Regions from separate parts of the Thauera sp. ZXT1-4 genome, predicted to be linked through region 2. Evidence: riboswitches for the same ligand, from Rfam matches in the RefSeq annotation. Region 2 holds a riboswitch; each other region holds the start of a gene.

Region 1 (7,416 bases), on a different contig from region 2:
GGCGGGATGAAGGGCGTGGAGCCGGTAGCGAGCAGCAGCCGATCGTAGTCGGCCTCGGTGACGCTGCCGTCCTTGGCTTCGGCGACCACCCTGCGCCTCACCCGGTCGATCTTCGTCACCGTGCTGCCCGCATGCAGCTTGATGCCGTTGTCGCGGTACCAGTCGAGATCGTTGAGCATGATCTCGGGCAGGGTCATCTCGCCGGCCAGCACCGGCGAGAGCAGGATGCGGTTGTAGTTGCCGTGCGGCTCGGCACCGAACACGGTGATGTCGTAGAGGTCGGGCGCGAGCTTGATCAGCTCTTCGATCGTGCGCACGCCAGCCATACCGTTGCCGACAAGGACGAGTTTCATCTTCTTCATGGTGCTTCTCCGCGACAAGGCCAGTACGTTCGAAACGGAAACGGCGTCCACTCCGCCCAGCCCTTTGGGCCGTAGCGGAATGGACGCCGTTGTCCTGAAGCTGGAAAGTTCTGGGCAGCGCTCGCTGCCGGGTGCCCGACCGCCTTTGGCCGGTTGCTGAACACTTCAAAGCATCAAACATGCCAAGCCGGGCAGGCCGCGGGACAGGCCCGGAATCCGGGGCATAGATCCGGTTTCTGCGCTGCAGCTCGCACGAACGTCCGGCCTCGCAAGCTCTTCGACCGCACTGCTGCAGTGCAGCAGTCGAACCCCGATGCACGCCGATGGTGCAATCCGCACCAGCAGCTCAGGCGCGCATGGCTCATGCCCCGCAACGCAATGCCGCGGCGGGAGCCCAGCCATCGCAACGCAGCAGGCTGTCCTCAGCTCCGCCCCGGCAGAAATGCCTCCATCGCGAGCGCGGCCTCGGCAACCTCGACGATGCGGCGCCCCTGGTTCATCGCCGTCTGCCGCAGCAGGCGGTAGGCCTCATCCTCGGCGAGCCCCTGGTGGCGCATCAGCACCCCCTTCGCGCGCTCGACGAGCTTGCGCTCCTCCAGGCTCGCACGTACGGCAGCGAGTTCGTCAGTCATCGCCTGCAGCCGGCGCGACTGCGCATGCAGTACGTCGACGATCGAAGCGGCCAGACGCGGCCCCATCGGATCGGGCACCGCGGGCCTGCCCGCCCCGCCCTCCAGCCCACCATTCAGCCCGCCGAACTCACCGGCGCGTCCTTCCTCCGCTCCTTCTTCACCCATGCGCACGCCGGGCGTGGCCCCTGCGGCGTCCAGTCCGTCCAGTCCGTCCAGTGCAGATGCGAGCCGCTGCGGGTCATCCGGATCTGCCTGCAGGGCCTCGCTGCGCCGCAGGCATTCCGTCCTCAGTGCCACACCAAGCAGCGCTTCGACCTCCCGCACGCGGTCGAGGCGCAGCGAGCAGCAGGCAAACCAGTCCTGGGCCCGCTCGGGCACGCCCGCAGCATCCTGCCCATCTGCAAGCAGCTTGCGGCGCAGGCGCTCCAGTTCGACGAGCGGCATCGCCTGCTGCACGCCCCGCCAGGCCGTCCGCACATCCTCCGGAGAAAAGGCCTCGAAGCGCTGGAAGCACGCCTCCTGGCCCTCGATCAGGTACAGCAGCGGGGGACCATCCACTGCCGGATCGGCCTTCGCAGCAAACACTGCAGTGCCCAGCGCACGCTCCTGGCCAGCGAGTTCCTTGCCCTGCATGAGGTTGAACAGCGCCACGAGCAGCCGTGAAATCGCGGGATCGGCTGCCACGTCCGCCGCCTCGAACACCAGCGCCAGCAGGGCGGCGATGGTCCGCCTGAAGTGCGCTGTCGCCTCGGCGACTGAGCAGCGCTGGCGCACGATCGCCTCGCGCAGATCGGGGAGCATGTCGACGCGGTGCAGCGCAAGGGCGATACGGGTAAACAGCCGAGCGCCGCCGGCCACAGCGAAACCTGGCACGGCGTCACGGATCTCCGGCCGCCCCAGCCAGGCGCGCACGGCCGCCTCCGCGCTGCGGCTTGCCTCGGCATGCTCTTTCCGCTCCGGACCGAAGCGCACGCCCGCGGAAGCCAGAAAAAGGTTCGAGGCGCCGCGCTCGCCTTGCAGGCGGTGCACGAGTTCGCCCACGAGCTGGACGAGCTCGCAGCTGCGCGCAAGCTGTTCCAGCTCGTGGATCTCGCTGCGACGAGCAGCGACGAGAAAGGCCAGGGTCGATTTCATACGGGGCTCCCGAGGGTTCTTGTTCTGCGGCCGAGGCCGCAGGGGTAGAACCAAGCAAGAGCCGTGCGCAGCCAGCGTCAGCGCGGGTGAGGAGGCAGCTTCCGCACCTGCTCGATGAGCTGTTCGCCAGCCTCGTCCGCGGGCCCCTGCCAGCCATCGAAATGCAGCAACTCGGGCAAGGGCATGCGCGGCAACCAGCCCGCAGCCTCGAGTTCGGGCCGGGCGTGGAACGCGCTCACGTGACCGATGCACAGGTAGGCGATCGGCACGATCTCACGCGGGATGCCCAGCGCCTCGCGCAGCGCCTGCGGGTGCAGGATGCTGACCCAGCCCACGCCGAGGTTCTCGGCACGCGCGGCCAGCCACAGGTTCTGCACCGCACACACCGCGCTGTACACGTCCATCGCACCGATGTGGGTGCGGCCGATCACCACCGGCCCATGGCGGCTGCGGTCGCAGGTGATGCAGATGTTCACCGGCGATTCCAGGATGCCTTCGAGCTTCAGGTTGCGGTAGGTGTCGCGCTTGCCTTCGTCGAACATCTGTTCGGCCTCGGCGTGCGCGGCAAGGAAGTCAGCATGGATCTGCTCGCGCACCGCGCGCGAGCGCACCACGATGAAATCCCAGGGCTGCATGAAGCCGACCGAGGGCGCGTGATGAGCGGCATCGAGCACACGCGCGAGCACCTCGTCGGGGATCGGATCGGGCAGGAACTCGCCACGCACGTCGCGGCGGGTATGGATGGCGCGATAGACCGCGTCGCGCTCGGCCGCATCGAAGCGCGGATCGGCCTGGAAGCGCGCGGGGCCGGCGCTGCCGGCCAGGTCGTTCGTGACCGGTTCTTGGGTAAATGCGGGCGCGTGGGTACGCGCCGGCGCGGCATGCGCCTGCGTCGGGCTGCTCATGAAGTATTCCCCTTGTCGTCGAGCAGTGGACAGCCACCGACCAGGCGGCTGCTGGGTGCACTTCGAGGCCGGTCTTCCGGCTGCGGATCAACTCATCCGGACGCCTTCCCGGTCCTTGCGGACCAGTGGCTGGGCGAACCTTGCCCGGACAATCCCCTTCACGGCGCTGGGCGCGCGGTGGGTTTGCACCACCTTCCCGATTCTCCCGCGCAGCGCGCGGGCACCTCGAAGCAAACAGGGGCGCAAGCTTAGCCGCAAACGGGCTGCCGCGGCAAAAGACGTGCGCTGGGTCAGTGCGTTCCTGCAGCACCCGCACGCTGAATGCCGGGCGCGGACCGGACAAGCAAACGGTCAAAGCACCCGGCCGCTTTCAGCCCCGCTGGCGGCGCGCCTCGAACAGGCAGATCCCGCTTGCCACCGACACGTTGAGGCTTTCGACGCTGCCGTGCATGGGGATGCGGGCAAGCGCATCGCAGGTGTCGCGGGTGAGGCGCCGCAGGCCGTCGCCTTCGGCGCCGAGCACCCACGCCACCGGCACCTTCTGGTCGATGTCGTAGATGGACTGGTCGGCTTCGCCTGCGGCACCGACGACCCACACGCCGGCGTCCTGCATCTCGCGCAGGGCGCGGGCAAGGTTGGTCACGGTGATGTAGGGCACGGTATCGGCGGCGCCGCTGGCGACCTTGATCGCGGTGGCGTTGAGGCCCACCGCGCGGTCCTTGGGCGCCACCACCGCGTGCGCGCCGGCGGCGTCGGCCACGCGCAGGCAGGCGCCGAGGTTGTGCGGATCCTGCACGCCGTCGAGCACCAGGATCAGCGCGTTCTCGTCCAGGCTGTCGAGCACATCGGCGAGCTTGATCTCGCGCCGGGTGGCGTCGACCTTGGCGACCACGCCCTGGTGGCGGCGGGTGCCCACCATGCCGTCGAGCTTGTCGCCCTCGCTCTGCAGGATGCGCGCACCGGCAGCCTCGGCCTGGGCAATGAACTTCTTCACCCGCGCGTCCTTGCGGTCACCGGAGAGGTAGATCTCCAGCACCGATTCGGGCGCGTGGCGCAGCTTGGCAGAAACCGCGTGGAAGCCGTAAATCAGCTTGGTGGGAGTGTTCTCGGGTGCTTTAGCCACGGTCGGTGCCCTTGGTGGTGGTCTTGCGGCGGACGCGTCGTGCCGGAGCCGCGGTTGCGGGCGCGGATTCTAGCGCTTCGGCTGCGGCTACGGCGACTGGTTCGGCGGCGGACTTCTTCGTACGCGCCTTGCGGGGCTTCGGCTCGGCGGCTTCCGACACGACAGCGCTCACCTCGAGGGGCGGCGCGCCGGCAGACTTCTTCGCACGGGCGGCGCGCGGCTTGCGCGCTTTCTTGCTCTCTGCCGGCGCCGCAGCCGCGGCTGGCACTTCGACGGGCTGCGCAGGCGCCTTCGGCTCGGCCGGCAGCTGCCCTTCAATGAGGCGGAAGTCGATCTTGTTGGTCGCCATATCCACCCGTACGAGCTGCACCTTGACCCGGTCGGAGAGGCGGAACTGCTTGCCGGTGCGCTCGCCCATGAGCGCGTGGCGCATCTCGTCGTAGTGGAAGTAGTCGCTCCCGAGATCCGAGATGTGCAGCAGGCCCTCGATGAAGATGTCGTCGAGCGCGACGAACAGGCCGAAGGGCACGACCGCCGACACGCTGCCGGTGAACTCCTCACCGACGCGGTCCTGCATGAAGTAGCACTTGAGGAAGGCGACCACGTCACGGGTGGCCTCGTCGGCGCGGCGCTCGGTCATCGAGCAGTGCAGGCCGATCTGCTCCCAGTCGCCCGGGCGGTACTGGTCACCGCCGAGCGCGGCCTTGATTCCGCGGTGGATCAGCAGATCGGGATAGCGCCGGATCGGCGAGGTGAAGTGGGTGTAGGACTCGTAGGCGAGGCCGAAGTGGCCGACGTTGTCCGGGCTGTACATCGCCTGCTTCAACGAGCGCAGCATCACGGTCTGCAGCAGTTGGGCGTCGGGGCGATCCTTGACCTGCTCGAGCAGCTTCGCGAAATCACTCGCGCGCGGCTCGTCACCGCCGCCCAGCCCGAGGCCGAACTCCTTGAGGAACTCGCGCAGCTTGGCGAGCTTGTCCTCGGAGGGGCTGTCGTGGACACGGTACAGCGCCGGGTGCTCGCGGGTGGCGAGGAAGTCGGACGCACACACGTTGGCGGCGAGCATGCACTCCTCGATGAGGCGGTGGGCGTCGTTGCGCACCTCGGGCACGATCTGCGCGATCTTGCCGTTATCGTCGAAGATCATACGGGTTTCGGTGGTCTCGAAGTCGATCGCGCCGCGCTTGGCGCGCGCCTTGAGCAGCACGCGGAAGAGCTTGTCGAGGTTCTCGAGGTGGGGCAGCAGCGCGGAGAGTTCGGCGCGCACCGCCGGATCCTGCTCGTACAGCGCGGCGGCGACCTTGGTGTAGGTCAGGCGCGCGTGCGACCAGATCACTGCGGGGTAGAAGCGGTAGTTCTTGATCTCGCCGGTGGCCGAGATGGCCATGTCAGCGACCATCGCAAGGCGCTCGACCTGGGGGTTGAGCGAGCACAGGCCGTTCGAGAGCTTCTCGGGCAGCATCGGGATGACGCGGCGCGGGAAGTACACCGAGTTGCCACGGTCGAAGGCGTCCTTGTCGAGCGCGCTGGCGGCGTCCACATAGTGCGAGACGTCGGCAATCGCGACGATCAGGCGGTAGCCCTTGCCCTGGCGCTCGCAATACACCGCGTCGTCGAAGTCCTTCGCGGTCTCGCCGTCGATGGTCACCAGCGGCAGTTTGGTGAGGTCCTCGCGGCCGGCCCAGTCCTTCTTGCGCACAACGTCGGGCAGCTTGCGCGTCTGCGCCTTGGCCTCGGACGAGAACTCGAAGGGCAGGTCGTGCTTGCGCAGCGCGATCTCGATCTCCATGCCGGGGTCGGCATAGTTGCCGAGCACCTCGACGATGCGGCCGATCGGCTGGGCGTACTTGGTGGGCTGCTCGACCAGCTCGACGGTGACGATCTGGCCCGGCTCGGGCTTCTTGCGCCCACCGGGGGCGACCAGGATGTCCTGCGCCAGGCGGCGATTCTCGGGCACGACGATCATTACGCCGTGCTCGTTGATGACGCGGCCGACGACGCGAGTGTTGGCGCGCTCCAGCACTTCTACCAGCTTGCCTTCGGGGCGGCCACGCCGATCGGTGCCGGAAATGCGCACGATGACGCGGTCGCCATGGAGTACCTCGCGCATCTCCTTGGGGCCGAGGAAGATGTCGGGCTCACCGTCATCGCGACGCACGAAGCCGAAACCGTCGGGGTGCCCCTCGACGCGGCCCTTGATCAGGTCCGCCTTGGAAGGCAGCAGGTAAGCATCACGCCGGTTGCGGATGAGCTGGCCGTCGCGCTCCATCGCACGCAGTCGGCGATCGAAGTGCTCCAGCTCATGGGGAGCGATATCGAGCGCGGCACTGAGCTCCGAGAACGGCATCGGAACACCGCGATCGGTGAGAACCTGCAACACGTACTCACGGCTGGGGAGCGGGTTCTCGTACTGCATCGCCTCGCGGGCGTGGAAGGGGTCCGCGAGGCGGATCGCGCTCGCCTGTACTGCGGCGGCCTTGCGCGCCGCGCGGCTGCGCCCCGGACCGCGAACGGGCTTTTCGTGGCTGGCTGTCTGCGGCGCCGTGCGCGCGTCCGCGCGCTTGGCGGCAGCGCCAGCCCGGTCACAGGACGCCTTCCTGGGCTCGGACTTGCGCGCCGCAGGGGCTTTCTTTGTTGCAGGTGCGGCAGCGTTGCCACGTTTCTTTTCAGTTTGTTTCGTTTTGCGAGTCATTGACAATCTTCATTTCGTGCTTATAATGCGCGTCTTCTTGCCCAGATGGCGGAATTGGTAGACGCACTAGTTTCAGGTACTAGCGCCGCGAGGCGTGGAGGTTCGAGTCCTCTTCTGGGCACCAGTTTCACAGGAAAGCCGCTCTTCGGAGCGGCTTTTTTGTTGTCTGTTGTTGTCCGTCTCTGTCCACTGTCGTACGGCTTCGGGGCTCGCAGCAGAGAAACCGACAAATCGCTTCACGCACGCGAGCGACTTTGCTATTATGCGCGTCCCTGCCCAGATGGCGGAATTGGTAGACGCACTAGTTTCAGGTACTAGCGCTGCGAGGCGTGGAGGTTCGAGTCCTCTTCTGGGCACCAGTTGCAGGGAAAAGCCGGCTGAAAGCCGGCTTTTTTCGTTCACCGCTCTGCTCACGCGAAGCGACTCGAAAGCACTGTGGGAGCGGGCGCATCCACGAACGCCTGCGGTGCAGGCAACACTCGCGGACACGCCCGCCCCCACAGATTTGAGCACGCCCGCGAGGGCCTGCTTCGGCTGCAAACCTCGATCAGGCACCAAACGGGTGGCG
Region 2 (7,416 bases):
CCGCCAGGCCGATGTTGCGCATGGCGAGGATGTCCGAGGTGGTCAGATAGGACAGCACGTTCTCGAACACATGGCGCTCGGCCGGCGTCAGGCGATGGTGGTAGTCGTGAACGTCCTGCGCCATGGAGATTTCCAGCGGCGTCCAGTGGTTCTTGTTGGCGTTGAGGAAGAACTCCCACGCCCAGGGGTACTTGAAGGGCGCGAGCTGGTTGATGTCACCCTGGCCATTGACGATGCGCTTGTCGGCAGCACGCACCGGCGCCAGCGCGCCCGGCTGGGCATCGGTGGCGGACAGGGCCGCGTCGGGGCGGAATGCCGGTGCCGTGGGCGTCACCGTGGACGCCGGGGAGTCTGCCTGGCGGGAGGCTGGCGTAGCGGCTGGAGCAGTGGCTGCCCGAGGGCGAACCGGCGTGTCCCAGTCGTCGAAGAAGGCGGTCATTGGCAGGCCTCGCAGTCGGGGTCGAGAATGGAGCAGGTCTTGGGCGCCGGGTCGGCGCTGGCGGTGGCCGGCGTGTTGGTGCCGGTCTTCTCCATGGCGGTGGCGCCCAGGGTGCGCAGGTAGTAGGTGGTCTTGAGCCCGCGCAGCCAGGCCAGGCGGTAGAGCTCGTCGAGCTTGCGGCCCGACGCGGCGGCGACGTAGAGATTCAGCGACTGCGCCTGGTCGATCCACTTCTGCCGGCGCGAGGCGGCTTCCACCAACCAGTGCGGCTCGATTTCGAAGGCGGTGGCGTAACGCGCCTTGAGTTCGGCGGGAATGCGCTCGATCGGGGCGAGCGAGCCGTCGAAGTATTTAAGGTCGGCCACCATCACTTCGTCCCACAGGCCGAGTGCCTTCAGTTCGCGCACGAGATGCGCGTTGACCACGGTGAACTCGCCCGACAGGTTGGATTTGACGTACAGGTTCTGGTAGTCCGGCTCGATCGAGGCGGACACGCCGACGATGTTGGAGATGGTCGCGGTCGGTGCGATGGCGACGCAGTTCGAGTTGCGCATGCCATGGCGGGCGATGCGCTCGCGCAGCGGCCCCCAGTCGAGCGCGGACGAGCGGTCGACTTCGAGCAGGGCGCCGCCGCCTTCGTTATTCCCTCTACTGCTGCGGCCACGGCCCTCGGCCAGCAGCGCGAGGCTGTCCTGCGGCAGGATGCCCCGGTCCCACAGGCTGCCGCGGAAGCTGGAATATGGCCCGCGTGCCTCGGCCAGCTCGGTCGAGGCCCAGTAGGCGGCGTGGCACACGGCTTCCATCGAGCGGTCGGCAAACTCGATCGCGGCGTCCGATGCGTAGGCCAGGCCCATCAAATGCAAGGCGTCGGCAAAGCCCATGATGCCCAGGCCCACCGGGCGGTGACGCAGGTTGGCGGCGCGCGCCTTGGGCGTGGCGTAGTAGTTGAGGTCGATGACGTTGTCGAGCAGGCGCATCGCGACGCGCACAGTACGCTGCAGCTTGTTGTGGTCGAGCGCCCAGCGGCCATCGCCGTCGCGCACCAGATGGGCTGGCAGGTTCACCGAGCCGAGGTTGCATACCGCGGTCTCGTCGGCCGCGGTGTTGAGCGTGATCTCGGTGCACAGGTTGGAGCCATGCACCACGCCCACGTGCTGCTGCGGCGAGCGCAGGTTGCAGGCGTCCTTGAAGGTGATCCATGGATGCCCGGTCTCGAACAGCATGGTCAGCATCTTGCGCCACAGCTGGATGGCGGGCAGGCGCTTGAAGAGGCGGATCTCGCCGCGCTCGGCCTTTTCCTCATACGCGCGGTAGGCCGTCTCGAAGTCCTGGCCGTAGCGCTCGTGCAGGTCGGGCACGTCGACCGGCGAGAACAGGGTCCATTCGGCGTTCTCCAGCACGCGCTTCATGAACAAGTCGGGAATCCAGTTCGCGGTGTTCATGTCGTGCGTGCGGCGGCGCTCGTCGCCGGTGTTCTTGCGCAGTTCGAGGAATTCCTCGATGTCGAGGTGCCAGGTTTCGAGATAGGCGCACACCGCGCCCTTGCGCTTGCCGCCCTGGTTCACCGCCACCGCGGTGTCGTTGACCACCTTGAGGAAGGGGATCACGCCCTGGCTCTGGCCGTTGGTGCCCTTGATGCGGCTGCCGAGCGCACGCACCGGCGTCCAGTCGTTGCCCAGACCGCCGGCAAACTTCTGCAGCAGGGCGTTTTCCTTGATCGACTGGTAGATGTCTTCCAGGCTGTCGGCCACCGTCGTCAGGTAGCAGGACGACAGCTGCGAATGGCGGGTGCCGCTGTTGAACAGCGTCGGCGTGCTGCTCATGAAGTCGAAGCTCGACAGCAGCTCGTAGAACGCGATGGCCTGTGCCTCGCGGTCGATCTCGTTGATCGCCAGGCCCATCGCCACCCGCATGAAGAAGGTCTGCGGAAGCTCGATGCGGCGGTCGTCGACATGCAGGAAGTAGCGGTCGTACAGCGTCTGCAGGCCGAGGTAGTCGAACTGCAGGTCGCGCTCGGGCCGGATCGCCGCCGCCAGGCGGGCGAGGTCGAAGTCGGCCAGCCGGGGATCGAGCAGCTCCGCCTCGATGCCACGGCGGATGAAGGCGGGCAGGCAGGCGGCATAACCCTGATCGGGGTCGGCCATGTCGGCCTGCGAGGCCTCGTGCCCGAGCACTTCGACGCGGATCGCCGACAGCAGCAGGCGGGCGGCGACACGGCCGTAGTCCGGCTCGCGCTCGATCAGCGTGCGTGCAGCGAGCACCAGCGCTTGGCGCACGGCGGCAATCGGCACGCCGTCGTAGAGGTTGTGCAGGGCGTGTTCGAGCACGGTGTCGGCGGACACGCCGTCCAGCCCTTCGCAGGCCTCGCGGCACACGGCGAGCAGGGCGGCGCGGTCGAGCGGGCGGCGCGCTTCGCCATCGACGACGTGCAGCACGGGGCCGGCGCCGCCCGCCTGCGCTTCGGCGTCCTTCTGCGCGGCGCGTTCGGCAGCGCGGCGTTCGCGGTAGAGCACGTAGGCGCGCGCGACGTCGTGCTCGCCCGAGCGCATCAGCGCCAGCTCGACCTGGTCCTGGATGTCCTCGATGTGCAGCATGCCGCCGTCGGGCAGGCGACGGGTGAGGGCGCCGACCACGGTATCGGTGAGTCGGGCCACGATGTCGCGTACGCGTGAGGACGCCGCGCCCTGGCGGCCCTCGACGGCGAGAAAGGCCTTGGTCATGGCGACGGCGATCTTGTTCGGATCGAAGGCAACGACGGCGCCATTGCGGCGGATGATCTGGAAAGCGGCGAGTTGCATGGCGCTATCAAGTGCTTCGGCGGGAAGTCGGTCCACGGGTGGTCCTCGTCTGGGTGAGTGCGGATGAAACGGGTTTCTGAGGGAAGGCGAGCTTCAGGCGGCCGCGAGGCTGACTGCGCTGGGGGCCGGGCAAGGATGGGCGTCGTCGCCGGCGTGGGACTCGGCCCGCAGATCCAGCGTCAGGGGGGCGGTGTGGCTGCCGCCAGGCCGACGGAAGCCGCTGGCGGCAGCCATGTGGAGTACCGCCGGGCTGACGCTGTGACACACGATCCGGCCTGCGCCGTGCAGGCGGGCCAGTGCAATGACGTGGTTGAACAGTGCTCGGCCCAGTCCGCGCTGGCGATGAGTTGCGGTGACGCTGAGCCCGAAGTCGACCTCCCCATCGCGCACCGCGACATGGGCGAGGGCGACGATGTCGCCTTGTGCGGTGCCCAGACCATGCACATGGTCGCGTGCGAAATCGAGCGTGGCGACGTAGGCGGCGATGCCTTCGTCGCGGATGCCGTGGCTGAAGCGCAGCAGGCGGTCATCGGCATCCAGCGCAAGAAGGTGTTCGAGGATGCGGGGGGCGTCGGCGGGGCCGAAGCGGAACATCGGCCTCAGAACGGCGCCCGTGGAATCGGTCGGCGGTGTCAGCGTTGCAGCGGGGCGGTCGGCGGTGGACATGGCGGAGATCCGGTGCGGGCAGGGCGGATCTCCGACGCACGGGCGTGATGCGTCACGCGCATGGCAATGCCATGCGGTGCTGCCGTGCCATCAGGAAAGCGAGCAAGTGAAATGGTGTGAGCCATGCCTCTTGTCAGGGACACCCCGCCCCAAACTGTTGAAGGTGATGTGCATGGCAGGTCTCCTGGCTCACGGGTCGTCGTCTTGCGCCAGCCTTCCCGGAAGATTTCCAGTGGCAGAGAGGGCGCAGGACTCGCCGATTACAGTTGCGGGGGCAGCTCCGGGGTTCGCGCTGGGCGCGGCACCGGATTCCCTTTTCATGTCCGCCGATGACGGCGGACAACCATGAACAGGGGCGGAGGTTAGCCCTGGCCCCCGGCGCTGTCAAACGCGCCGCGTTCGATCGCGCGCACCAGGGTATGCACCGCGCGATGTGTCGGAACTTCGAGCCCGGCCGCCTCGGCCATGGATAGCAGGGCGCCGGTGATGGCGTCGATCTCGGTGTGGCGGCCGGCGAGGACGTCCTGCAGCATGCTGGCGCGGTTGGCGGCGGTGGCGCGGGCAACGCCATGCACCCGCGCGAGCGCGGCCGCTTCGTCGAGCTCGAGGCCGTTGGCGCGCAGTACCGGCAGTGCCTCGCGCACCAGGGCGTCGAGCAGTACGCGGTGCGGCGGCTCGAGCAGGGCGCCGTTGGGTACGCGGAACAGCGCCGCGAGCGGGTTGATGGCGACGTTCACCAGCAGCTTCGCCAGCCGCGCGGCGGTGATTTCCGGCTCGATGCGAGCCTCGAGACCCGCGTCCTCCAGCATCCGCGCGAGCGGCTCGAACCCGGGCGGCAGCAGGGTTTCGCCTGCGCCTGAGGGCTGCACCCGGTTGCCGTCGCGCCACGCGCCCTCGGTTGTGATGCCCTGATCCACGTGTTGTGCGTGGCAATGCCCGCGCAGCATGTCCACGGTGATCCCGTTCTGCAAGGACAGCACGCCGATGGGTCGCATGCGTGAGGCGACTTCCGCGGCTGCCGCTGTGTCGGCGGCCTTCACCAGCACGATCACCCAGTCGGCGACAGGGGGGTGGGCAGCGTCGAAGGCTTCCAGGGCGAGTGTTTGCTCGCCCACTTGCACGCCGGTGCGGAGGCTTGCGACCCGGTGTGCGTTACGCGCAATCACGGCGAGCGGCACGACGGCGCGCAGCCGCGCAGCAAAGTGCAGGCCCAGCGCGCCGGCGCCGATGATCGCAACCGGGAAGCGCGTGTCGGCCAGGCTGTGGTGTGTGGCACGAGGGGGCGCCTCGAGGTTACTGTCCATTCGATACGTACGGAGCGGTTCGGATTTCAAGTGGATCCCTGCCTGTTGCGTGCCAGACGGCTTCGCGGTCGCGATGTCGCATAAACATCGGATGGGTGCTCCGGCATGGCTGCTCCATGGAGCATCTGGAGCAACTCAACCTGTTCATTCCACCCAATGGGAACAGCCGATGGGATGTGCTGTGGGGCTGGAATGCCCGAATCCAGGCGCATTCGCATTCTGGCATGACTCCTGCTGGAGGTGAGATGCAGCGACTTGCTGTGCATCCAGAAAATCGAGGAGACGAGATCATGCTGTACGCAATGCCCGGCCAGGCCGACGCCAAGGTTCAGTTCAAAAGCCGTTATGACAACTTCATCGGTGGCAAATGGGTGGCCCCGGTCAAGGGGCAGTATTTCGATGTGGTCACCCCGGTTTCCGGCCAGAAGTACACCCAGGCCGCGCGCTCCACGGCCGAGGACATTGAGCTGGCGCTCGATGCCGCACACGCGGCCTTCCCGACCTGGGGCAAGACCGACGCCACCACGCGCTCGAACATCCTGCTCAAGATCGCCGACCGCCTCGAGGCCAACCTCGAACTGCTCGCCTACGCCGAGACCGTCGATAACGGCAAGCCGATCCGCGAGACGCTCAACGCCGACATCCCGCTCGCCGTCGACCACTTCCGCTACTTCGCCGGCTGCCTACGCTCGCAGGAAGGCGGCATCTCGGAGATCGACGAGAACACCATGGCCTATCACATCCACGAGCCGCTGGGCGTGGTCGGCCAGATCATCCCGTGGAACTTCCCGATCCTGATGGCGGCGTGGAAGCTGGCGCCGGCTCTGGGTGCGGGTAACTGCGTGGTGCTCAAGCCCGCCGAGTCGACCCCGATCTCGATCCTGGTGCTGATGGAGCTGATCGCCGACCTGCTGCCGCCGGGCGTGCTCAACATCGTCAACGGCTATGGCCGCGAGGCCGGCATGCCGCTCGCCACCAGCAAGCGCATCGCCAAGATCGCCTTCACCGGCTCGACCTCCACCGGCCGCGTCATCGCCCAGGCCGCTGCAAACAACCTGATCCCGGCCACGCTGGAGCTGGGCGGCAAGTCGCCCAACATCTTCTTCGCCGACGTGATGGACAAGGACGATGCCTTCCTCGACAAGGCGATCGAGGGCCTGGTGCTGTTCGCCTTCAACCAGGGCGAAGTGTGCACCTGCCCGAGCCGCGCGCTGATCCAGGAATCGATCTACGACCGCTTCATGGAGCGCGCACTGAAGCGCGTCGCCGCCATCAAGCAGGGCAGCCCGCTCGACACCGACACGATGATGGGGGCGCAGGCCTCGCAGGAACAGATGACCAAGATCCAGTCCTACCTCGCGCTCGGTCGTGAGGAGGGCGCCGAGGTCCTGATCGGCGGCAATCGTGCCCAACTTGGCGGTGACCTGGCCGACGGCTTCTACATCCAGCCGACGCTGTTCAAGGGCCACAACAAGATGCGCATCTTCCAGGAAGAGATCTTCGGGCCGGTGCTCGCGGTGACCACCTTCAAGGACGAGGCCGAGGCCCTGGCGATCGCCAACGACACCCTGTACGGTCTGGGTGCCGGCGTATGGAGCCGCAACGGCAACGTCGCCTATCGCATGGGCCGGGCCATCCAGGCCGGCCGCGTGTGGACCAACTGCTATCACGCCTACCCGGCGCACGCTGCCTTCGGCGGCTACAAGGAGTCGGGCATCGGCCGCGAGACGCACAAGGTCATGCTCGACCACTACCAGCAGACCAAGAACCTGCTCGTGAGCTACAGCGAGAACAAGCTCGGCTTCTTCTGAGCGACCGTCCTCTCTCCCCATGCCCTGTCCGGGGCATCTCCTCGGGGGCGGGCAACCGCCCCCTTTTTTGCATTGCGGAGGACGAAGCCATGGTCGAACGCGTCATTGCCACGCCTGCGGCGCTGGAGCTGATCGCGCAGCTCAAGGCCGAGCATGGCCCCGAGCTGATGTTCCACCAGTCCGGCGGCTGTTGCGACAACAGCGCGGCGAACTGCTACCTGCCCACCGACCTGACGATCGGGCCGCATGACGTGCGTCTCGGTGAGATCGGCGGCGTGCCGTTTTACATGAGCGCGTCGCAGTACGAGTACTGGAAGCACACTCAGCTGATCATCGACGTGGTCGAGGGGCAGGGCGGTACCTTTTCGCTCGAGGGGGGCACGGGCAAGGCCTTCCAT
Region 3 (7,416 bases), on a different contig from region 2:
GCAAGCGCCCCCGCCAGCAGCAGGACCACGGTGATCGCCAGCGGCGATCGCGTGCGGCGCATGGCTGGACTCACGCGCGACTCCCCACGTAGCGCGATTGCAGGCATCGGCGATCAGTGCATGGCGTAGCGCAGTGCCACAAAGACGCTCCGGCCCTGTGTTCCGTACCCCTTGGCAAGTTCGTAGTCCTTGTCGAGCAGGTTGTTGGCGCGAACTTCCACACTCCAGTCAGGCGCCACGGCGTAGTGCACGTACGCATCGACCAGGCCATAGCCCCCCAGGCGACCGGCAGGGGCATTGGGCACCCGATCATAACGCTGCCCTTTCCCATTCCACTCCACGCCCCAGGTCCATGCGCCTGCAAGCCTTTCCAGCGCAAGCGCACCGCTGATGCGCGCGCGACGGCCGAGCTCGTCGCCGGTTTGCCGATCCTCCGCATCGAGCAGGTCGACGCTGGCACGCACGCGATACTTCCCGAGCATGGCACCCAGGCTCGCTTCCACCCCCTCGATGTCTGCCCGGCCGACGTTCGCCGCCACACCGCTGCTCCAATCGATCAGGTTTCGGATGCGATTGTTGAAATAGGTCAGCCCCAGGCTGAGGTCATTGCGCTCCCAGGCCACACCGATCTCGCGATTGAGCGCCTCCTCCGGCTTGAGCGCCGGATTCCCACCGAAGCAGCCCCACATCGGATAGCACTCTACGGGGTAATAGAGATCATTGAAGGTCGGCGCCTTGAACGCATTGCCGATGCTTGCATGGACGCGCCACTCCGGCGTGATCTCGTAGCCGTAGGCCGCTGTTCCGGTGGTCTTGCTGCCGAACTGGGAATTTCGGTCGTGACGTGCATTGAGTTGCACGCGGTGGCGATCGAACTCGCCGCCCCAGCCGAGCAGGAAGGCGTTCATATGGCGCCGGGTCCTCTCGTAGTGGGTCGTCGTCTGCACGCGCTGCTGCAGGAACTCGTAGGCCGCCATCAAGGAGCCGCCACCGAGCGCAATATCGTGCTGCCAGCTCAATTGACGCTGTGTCGTGTCGAAGCGGGAACGCGCGCCGGCATTCGACTGGTTCTCGAGCGCATCGACGCCATGGCCGAAACGCAGGGTGCTGACCCAATCGGACGAATGCTGCTTGCGCAGATACATGCCATAGGATTCCGTGCGCTTGTCCAGATAGGAATCGAAGGGCTGGGCTGCGTCGTACCAGTTGCGCATGTCGGAATACAGCACATTGGCACCGATTTCGTCGTTGCCGCCCAGGTCCAGCGCCAGCGAAGCGCTGAGGTAATCCTCGCGGAAACCGTCGTCGTCGCGGTCGTTCACGGAAAGCACCGGCGTGCGCGCATTGAAGCCGTCGCTGCGCTCATGCCCAGCGGTCACGCTATAGCGCAGGACACCCGCACCGCCAGCCAGCGTGGCGCTGGCTTCACGTGCGCCGTCGCTGCCGGCACCCACGCGCACCGAGGGGTGGAAGCCCTCCTTGCCCTTGCGGGTGAACACCTGGATCACGCCGCCCAGCGCATCCGCACCATAAAGTGCGCTGCCGGGGCCGCGCAGGATCTCGATGCGCTCAACGATCTCGAGCGGGATGGTTTCCAGCACCGGCGAGCCGCTGGTCGCCGAGCCGATGCGGACACCGTCCACAAGCAACAGCGTATGCCCGGCGTTGGCGCCGCGAATATAGACGCTTCCGCTCGATCCAGGGCCGCCATTGCGTGCCATCTGCACCCCCGGCCGCGACGCCAGCAGGCCGAGCAGGCTCGAATGACCGGCACGGGCAATCTCGTCACGTTCGATCACGTCGACGCTCGCGAGCGCGGCATCTGCACTGACCGGCTGACGGGTGGCCGTGACGACCACATGGCCCAACTGGGCATCGGCGGCATGAACGGCCGGCAGGGTGAAACAGCACAGCGCGCCCACCGAAGCGAGCGCGGAGAAGCGGATATTCATCGTAGGGCTCTCCCTTCGCCACACCGCGCGTCCCCGCACGCCATGGCAACTTCACATGGACGCACCACGAGGCAGGTAGAACCGAAGAGAGCAAGACAAACCGCGCCCGTCGCCGCCACCCCGCGGCACATCCGCCATTCCGCGTTCCGGCCGGTCTCCGGGCTCGTGCGCTGTGCCGGCCTGATGGCCGGACGGGTGAGTCGCCTTCCCGGGAATGTTCCCAGTGGCTGCAGGACACACCTTGCGCGCACTTACCGTTGCGGGGGCAGCACAGGCATTGCGGCCTCGTTTGCGAAGGGCCGCGCACCTGTTTCCCGTTTAACCCTGGGCGAGATACGCCCGCGGGCACCGATAACGCGTTGCCCCTTTCGGGGCAGTGGGGGCGGATGATACCGTACGAGGCGGTATCGTGCACTGCAAAAAGAATCCGCACGACGAGCGGAAGACCAAACCACGACAATGACATGTGAACTCATCCTCGGCGGCGCACGCTCCGGCAAGAGCCGGGAAGCCGAACGGCGCGCAGCCGGATCCGGACTTGCGGTGACGGTGATCGCCACCGCCGAAGCCCTCGACGACGAAATGGCCGCGCGCATCCGCCGCCACCAGGCCGACCGCCCCGCGGGCTGGCGTACGGTGGAGGCGCCCGTGGCGCTGGCCGATGCACTGCGCCGCGAAGCCGCACCCGATCGCTGTCTGGTGGTGGACTGCCTGACGCTGTGGGTCACCAACCTGCTGATCGACGCCGGGCACCTGCCCCCCGGAGCCGCCGCCGACGAACTGCCGCGCTTTCGCCGCGAGCGCGAGAGACTGCTCGCCACCTTGCCCGCATTGCCCGGCCGAATTCTCCTCGTCGCCAACGAGGTTGGGCTGGGGCTGGTGCCCGAAACCCAGCTTGGCAGGCTGTTTCGCGACGAGGCCGGACGGCTCAACCAGGCAGTGGCCACCCTATGCAAACGGGTTGTCTTCGTCGCCGCTGGACTGCCGCTGGTGCTGAAGCAGGGCTAAACTGCGAGCCGCACGACATCCAGGACGGCCGCGTGTGCTGCACTCCATGCGGCTGCGTAGCCCCCGTCCACGATGAACATCTCGTCCAACCGACCAAGCTTGTCACCATGAAACCTTTCACCATCGTTCCGCCCGACCCGCTGCTGTCCGCCGCGCTGCAACACAAGATCGACCGCAAGACCAAGCCGCTCGGCGCGCTCGGGCGCCTGGAGCCGCTCGCACACCAGATCGGCCTCATCCAGCAGACGCTCACACCCGAGATCCGCCAGCCGCACATGGTGGTATTCGCCGGGGACCATGGCGCGGCCAAGGCGGGCGTATCGGCCTTTCCGCAGGACGTCACCTGGCAGATGGTAGAGAACTTTCTCGCCGGCGGCGCCGCGATCAACGTGTTCAGCAAGCAGATGGGCTGGGGGCTCGCCGTGGTCGATGCCGGGGTGAATCACGATTTCGGCAAACGCACCGGACTGATCGACGCGAAGATCGCGCCGGGCACCGCGAACTACATCGAACAGCCGGCAATGACGCCCGGCCAGCGCGACGCCGCCCTGCAGCGCGGCCGTGAACTCGCCCATGCGCTGGCGGACAACGGCTGCAACTGTGTCGCCTTCGGCGAGATGGGCATCGGCAACACGGCCTCGGCCTCGCTGATCACCCACTGCCTGGTGGGCGCGGCCCGCGACGGCGATCTGTACAGCGTGACCGGGCGCGGCACCGGGCTGGACGACGCCGGGCTGATCCGCAAGCGCCAGTTGCTGTCGCGGGCGCTCGAACGCGGCGGCCGACACCACGACGGGCTGGAGGTGCTGGCCCAGTACGGCGGCTTCGAGATTGCGATGATGGCCGGTGCAATGCTCGGTGCAGCGGAAAGGCGGATGCTGATCCTGGTTGATGGGTTCATCGTCACCTCCGCCCTGCTGGCTGCACATGCCATCGCCTGCAACGTGCTGTCTTACTGCATATTCGGCCACCGCTCGCAGGAGCCGGGGCACCGCGTGCAGCTCGACTATCTCGACGCCCAACCGCTGATGGAGCTCGACCTGCGCCTCGGCGAAGGCACGGGCGCCGCTCTCGCCCTGCCGCTGGTGCAGGCCGCGGTCAACTTCCTCAACGACATGGCGAGCTTCGAGTCAGCCGGGGTGAGCGACCAGGGCCCGGCGACCTAAGCGCGAAAACGGTTTTCACGCCCCCGGAACGCGGCCATGCGCGAGCAGCTCGCCCGCTTCTTCACCGCGCTGGGCTATTTCACCCGGCTACCCGTGCCCGCCTGGGTGGAATGGGTGCCGGAACGGCTCGCGCACGCCGCCGCATGGCTGCCGCTGGTGGGCTGGGTGGTGGGATGCGCCGGCGCCGCAGCGCTGCTCGTGCTCGCCTCTCTGTTGCCGGCGAGCCTCGCGGTCATTCTTTCGATGGCGCTCACTGTTCGCCTGACCGGTGCCCTGCATGAAGACGGCTTTGCCGACGCCTGTGACGGCCTCGGTGGCGGCTGGGAGAAGGCACAGATCCTCGCGATCATGAAGGACTCGCGCATCGGCAGCTACGGCGCCATCGCCATCGTGCTGATGCTGCTGGCCAAGGCCGCAGCACTGATCGAGCTCGCTGCCATCTCGCCCACGACAGCCGCCGCCGCGTTGATCGCCGCGCACGCGCTGTCGCGCCTGGCCGCGGTCGGCGTGCTGCACGCCCTGCCCTACGCACGTGAGGACGACAGTGCCAAGGCGCGGACCGTGGCGAAGCGGCTGCCGCGCGCCGAGTTGGCATTCGCAACGGTCTTCGGCCTGCTGCCCCTGGCAGGGCTCGGCCTCGCGCCCGCGGCCGGGTCGCTGATCCTCGCCGCACTGGTCACGCTCTGGCTCGCCCGCCTCTTCCAGCGCCGCCTGGGCGGCCACACCGGCGACCTGCTCGGCGCGGTGCAGCAGGCGGCGGAGCTGGCGTGCTATATCGGGGTGCTCACCGCCATCGGCACCCCCTTGGCCACCTGAAACCGCGCATGCAACTTCACCTCATCCGCCACCCCCGCCCCGCTGTCGAGCCCGGCACCTGCTACGGGCAGACCGATCTGGGCCTGGCCGAATGCCCTGCCGAGGTCGCCGCCCGCCTGCGGCCGCTGCTGCCGGAAAGCTTCGCGCTGCACGCCAGCCCGCTCGCGCGTGCGCGCCTGCTCGCGGAGGCACTTGGAACGCCGCACCTCGACGACCGGCTCAAGGAGATTCATTTCGGCGAGTGGGAAGGCCGCAGCTTTGCCGACATCGGCAGCGCCATCGACGCCTGGGCCGCCGACCCGCTCGGCTTTCGCGCGCCAGGCGGCGAGTCGCCGCGTGAGATGGCGGCACGCGTGCTGCAATGGCTGGACGAGATCAGGCAAGAATCTGGAAATAGGGTATTTCCAGGCACGGCGCCCGAACACCTCGTCGTCATAGCCCACGGCGGCCCGCTGCGCGTCATCGCGGGCCACCTCCTCGGCCTGCCGCCCGAGCGCTGGCTGGGACTGGACTTCGGCTGCGGACAGGTGACACGCATCGACATGGAAAGCTGGGGCGTGGTGTTGAAGTGGTTCAACCGCGGATGAAGGTGAAGCCCCGATGACTTCCCTCTGGCTCATCACCGACAACAAGCCCGGCCATCGCAGCCAGCTGCAGGGGCTGGCGCAGGCGCTGGCGTCGCGCACGGCGGTCGAGGCGCACTGGATCGACGCCCCGGCCGGGCACAGCGCGCTGTGGCAGTGGCTGGGCGGCCACTTCCCGGCGGGCGCAGGACTGCCCGACCCGGATTTCATCCTTGTCGCCGGCCATCGCACCCACCTCGCCGGCCTTGCCGCACGACGCGCGCGCGGCGGCAAGCTCATCGCGCTGATGCGGCCCAGCCTGCCACTGGGCTGGTTCGACCTGTGCGTGATCCCGCAGCACGATCATCCGCCCGAGCGTGCCAACATCATCGCCACCCGCGGCGTGCTCAACACCGCCCACCCCAGCCGCGAGCGCGAAGTCGACAAGGGTCTGTTCCTGATCGGCGGGCCGTCCAAGCACCACGGCTGGAACAGTGCCGGCCTGCTCGCGCAAATCGACGCCATCCTCGCCGCCACACCAGGGATGCGCTGGACGCTGACCACCTCGCGCCGCACGCCGGCCGACACCGAGTCGGCACTGCTCGCCCTGCGCGAACGCGGCGTGGACGTACGCCCGGTGCGCGACACACCGTCCGGCTGGGCGATGGAACAGGTTGCGCGCAGTGCGCAGGCCTGGGTCACGGAGGACAGCGTCTCGATGGTGTACGAGAGCCTCACCGCCGGCGCAGCCACCGGGCTACTCTCGGTGCCGCGGCAGGGCGAAACGCGGATCACCGCAGGGGTGGCGCAACTGCAGCGCGAGGGCTTCGTCACCCCGTTTGCGGATTGGGAGCGGAAGGCCCGGTTACTCGTTCCGCAGACTCGCCTGTGCGAAGCCGATCGTGTGGCCGGGCTCATGCTGTCGCGCTGGCCGGGGTAGCCGCCGCGCTCAACCTGCATCCAGCGCGCAGGTACAATCGCGCCATGCCCGACGCCAACGAACACTCCGCACATATGCGGCCTTCGCGATGAAACCCCTGAAGGTCCTTCAACTCCTCCCCGCCCTCGACAGCGGCGGCGTCGAGCGCGGCACGCTGGAGATTGCGCGCGCATTGGTTTCGGCCGGGCATGAATCGGTGGTGCTGTCGAAAGGCGGGCGGCTGGTCGAGCAGCTGCAGCGCGAAGGCTCGCGCCACATCGCGCGCGACCTCGGGCGCAAGTCGCCGACCACCTTCCTGCAGTACCGCGCGCTGCGCAGACTTTTCGAGCAGGAGCGCTTCGACATCATCCACGCCCGCTCGCGCCTGCCCGCCTGGGTGGCTTGGCTCGCCTGGCGCGGCATGCCGGCGCACACCCGGCCGCACTTCGTCACCACCGTGCATGGCATGCACTCGGTGAGCCGCTACAGCGCCATCATGTGCGCTGGCGAGCACGTGATCGCGGTCAGCGACACGGTGCGCAACTACATCCGCACGCATTACCCGCCGTCGCGCTGGCCGCACCTCACCGATGACCGCATCACGGTGATCCCGCGCGGCATCGACCCGACGGAATTTCCGCGCGACTACCAGCCGTCGGACGAGTGGCTGGCGCGTTTCCACGCCGAGTTTCCGCAGATCGGCCAACGCAAGGTGCTGACGCTGCCGGGGCGGCTCACGCGGCTGAAGGGACATCACGACTTCATCACCCTCATCGGCAAGCTGGTCGCGGACGGACTGGACGTAATCGGGCTGATCGTCGGCGGCGATGACCCGAAGCGGCCGGGCTACGCGAAGGAGATTCGCGAACGCGTGCAGGCGGAAGGGCTGGGTGAGCGCATCGTGTTTACCGGGCATCGAAGCGACGTCCGCGAAATCTATGCGATCTCGGACTGCGTGCTGAGCTTGTCGAGCACACCGGAGTCGTTCGGGC

Evidence for each region. Region 2 has a riboswitch for cobalamin ahead of ACUH78_RS12815 (GNAT family N-acetyltransferase). Riboswitches for the same ligand answer to the same signal wherever they lie in the genome.
Region 1: linked by a shared signal. The riboswitch ahead of bluB (5,6-dimethylbenzimidazole synthase) and the one ahead of ACUH78_RS12815 (GNAT family N-acetyltransferase) in region 2 are both predicted to bind cobalamin.
Region 3: linked by a shared signal. The riboswitch ahead of ACUH78_RS04965 (TonB-dependent receptor domain-containing protein) and the one ahead of ACUH78_RS12815 (GNAT family N-acetyltransferase) in region 2 are both predicted to bind cobalamin.

What each region holds. Positions count from the first base shown of each region.
Region 1 covers NZ_JBQWSN020000013.1:46,253-53,668, forward strand. Annotated here, with positions in the region: gene nirB (nitrite reductase large subunit NirB) at 1-362, opposite strand, end outside; gene ACUH78_RS11645 (nitrate- and nitrite sensing domain-containing protein) at 785-2,128, opposite strand; gene bluB (5,6-dimethylbenzimidazole synthase) at 2,206-3,033, opposite strand; cobalamin riboswitch at 3,083-3,276, opposite strand; gene rlmB (23S rRNA (guanosine(2251)-2'-O)-methyltransferase RlmB) at 3,404-4,156, opposite strand; gene rnr (ribonuclease R) at 4,149-6,848, opposite strand; tRNA gene ACUH78_RS11665 (tRNA-Leu) at 6,888-6,972, shown strand; tRNA gene ACUH78_RS11670 (tRNA-Leu) at 7,123-7,207, shown strand; gene ACUH78_RS11675 (adenylosuccinate synthase) at 7,396-7,416, opposite strand, start outside.
Region 2 covers NZ_JBQWSN020000016.1:4,346-11,761, forward strand. Annotated here, with positions in the region: gene ACUH78_RS12805 (ribonucleotide-diphosphate reductase subunit beta) at 1-439, opposite strand, end outside; gene ACUH78_RS12810 (ribonucleoside-diphosphate reductase subunit alpha) at 436-3,273, opposite strand; gene ACUH78_RS12815 (GNAT family N-acetyltransferase) at 3,331-3,903, opposite strand; cobalamin riboswitch at 4,061-4,266, opposite strand; gene ACUH78_RS12820 (ketopantoate reductase family protein) at 4,266-5,207, opposite strand; gene adh (aldehyde dehydrogenase) at 5,498-7,018, shown strand; gene ACUH78_RS12830 (DUF779 domain-containing protein) at 7,108-7,416, shown strand, end outside.
Region 3 covers NZ_JBQWSN020000004.1:75,783-83,198, forward strand. Annotated here, with positions in the region: gene ACUH78_RS04960 (FecCD family ABC transporter permease) at 1-62, opposite strand, end outside; gene ACUH78_RS04965 (TonB-dependent receptor domain-containing protein) at 114-1,952, opposite strand; cobalamin riboswitch at 2,085-2,320, opposite strand; gene cobU (bifunctional adenosylcobinamide kinase/adenosylcobinamide-phosphate guanylyltransferase) at 2,412-2,960, shown strand; gene cobT (nicotinate-nucleotide--dimethylbenzimidazole phosphoribosyltransferase) at 3,068-4,126, shown strand; gene ACUH78_RS04980 (adenosylcobinamide-GDP ribazoletransferase) at 4,163-4,942, shown strand; gene cobC (alpha-ribazole phosphatase family protein) at 4,951-5,529, shown strand; gene ACUH78_RS04990 (mitochondrial fission ELM1 family protein) at 5,543-6,445, shown strand; gene ACUH78_RS04995 (glycosyltransferase family 4 protein) at 6,534-7,416, shown strand, end outside.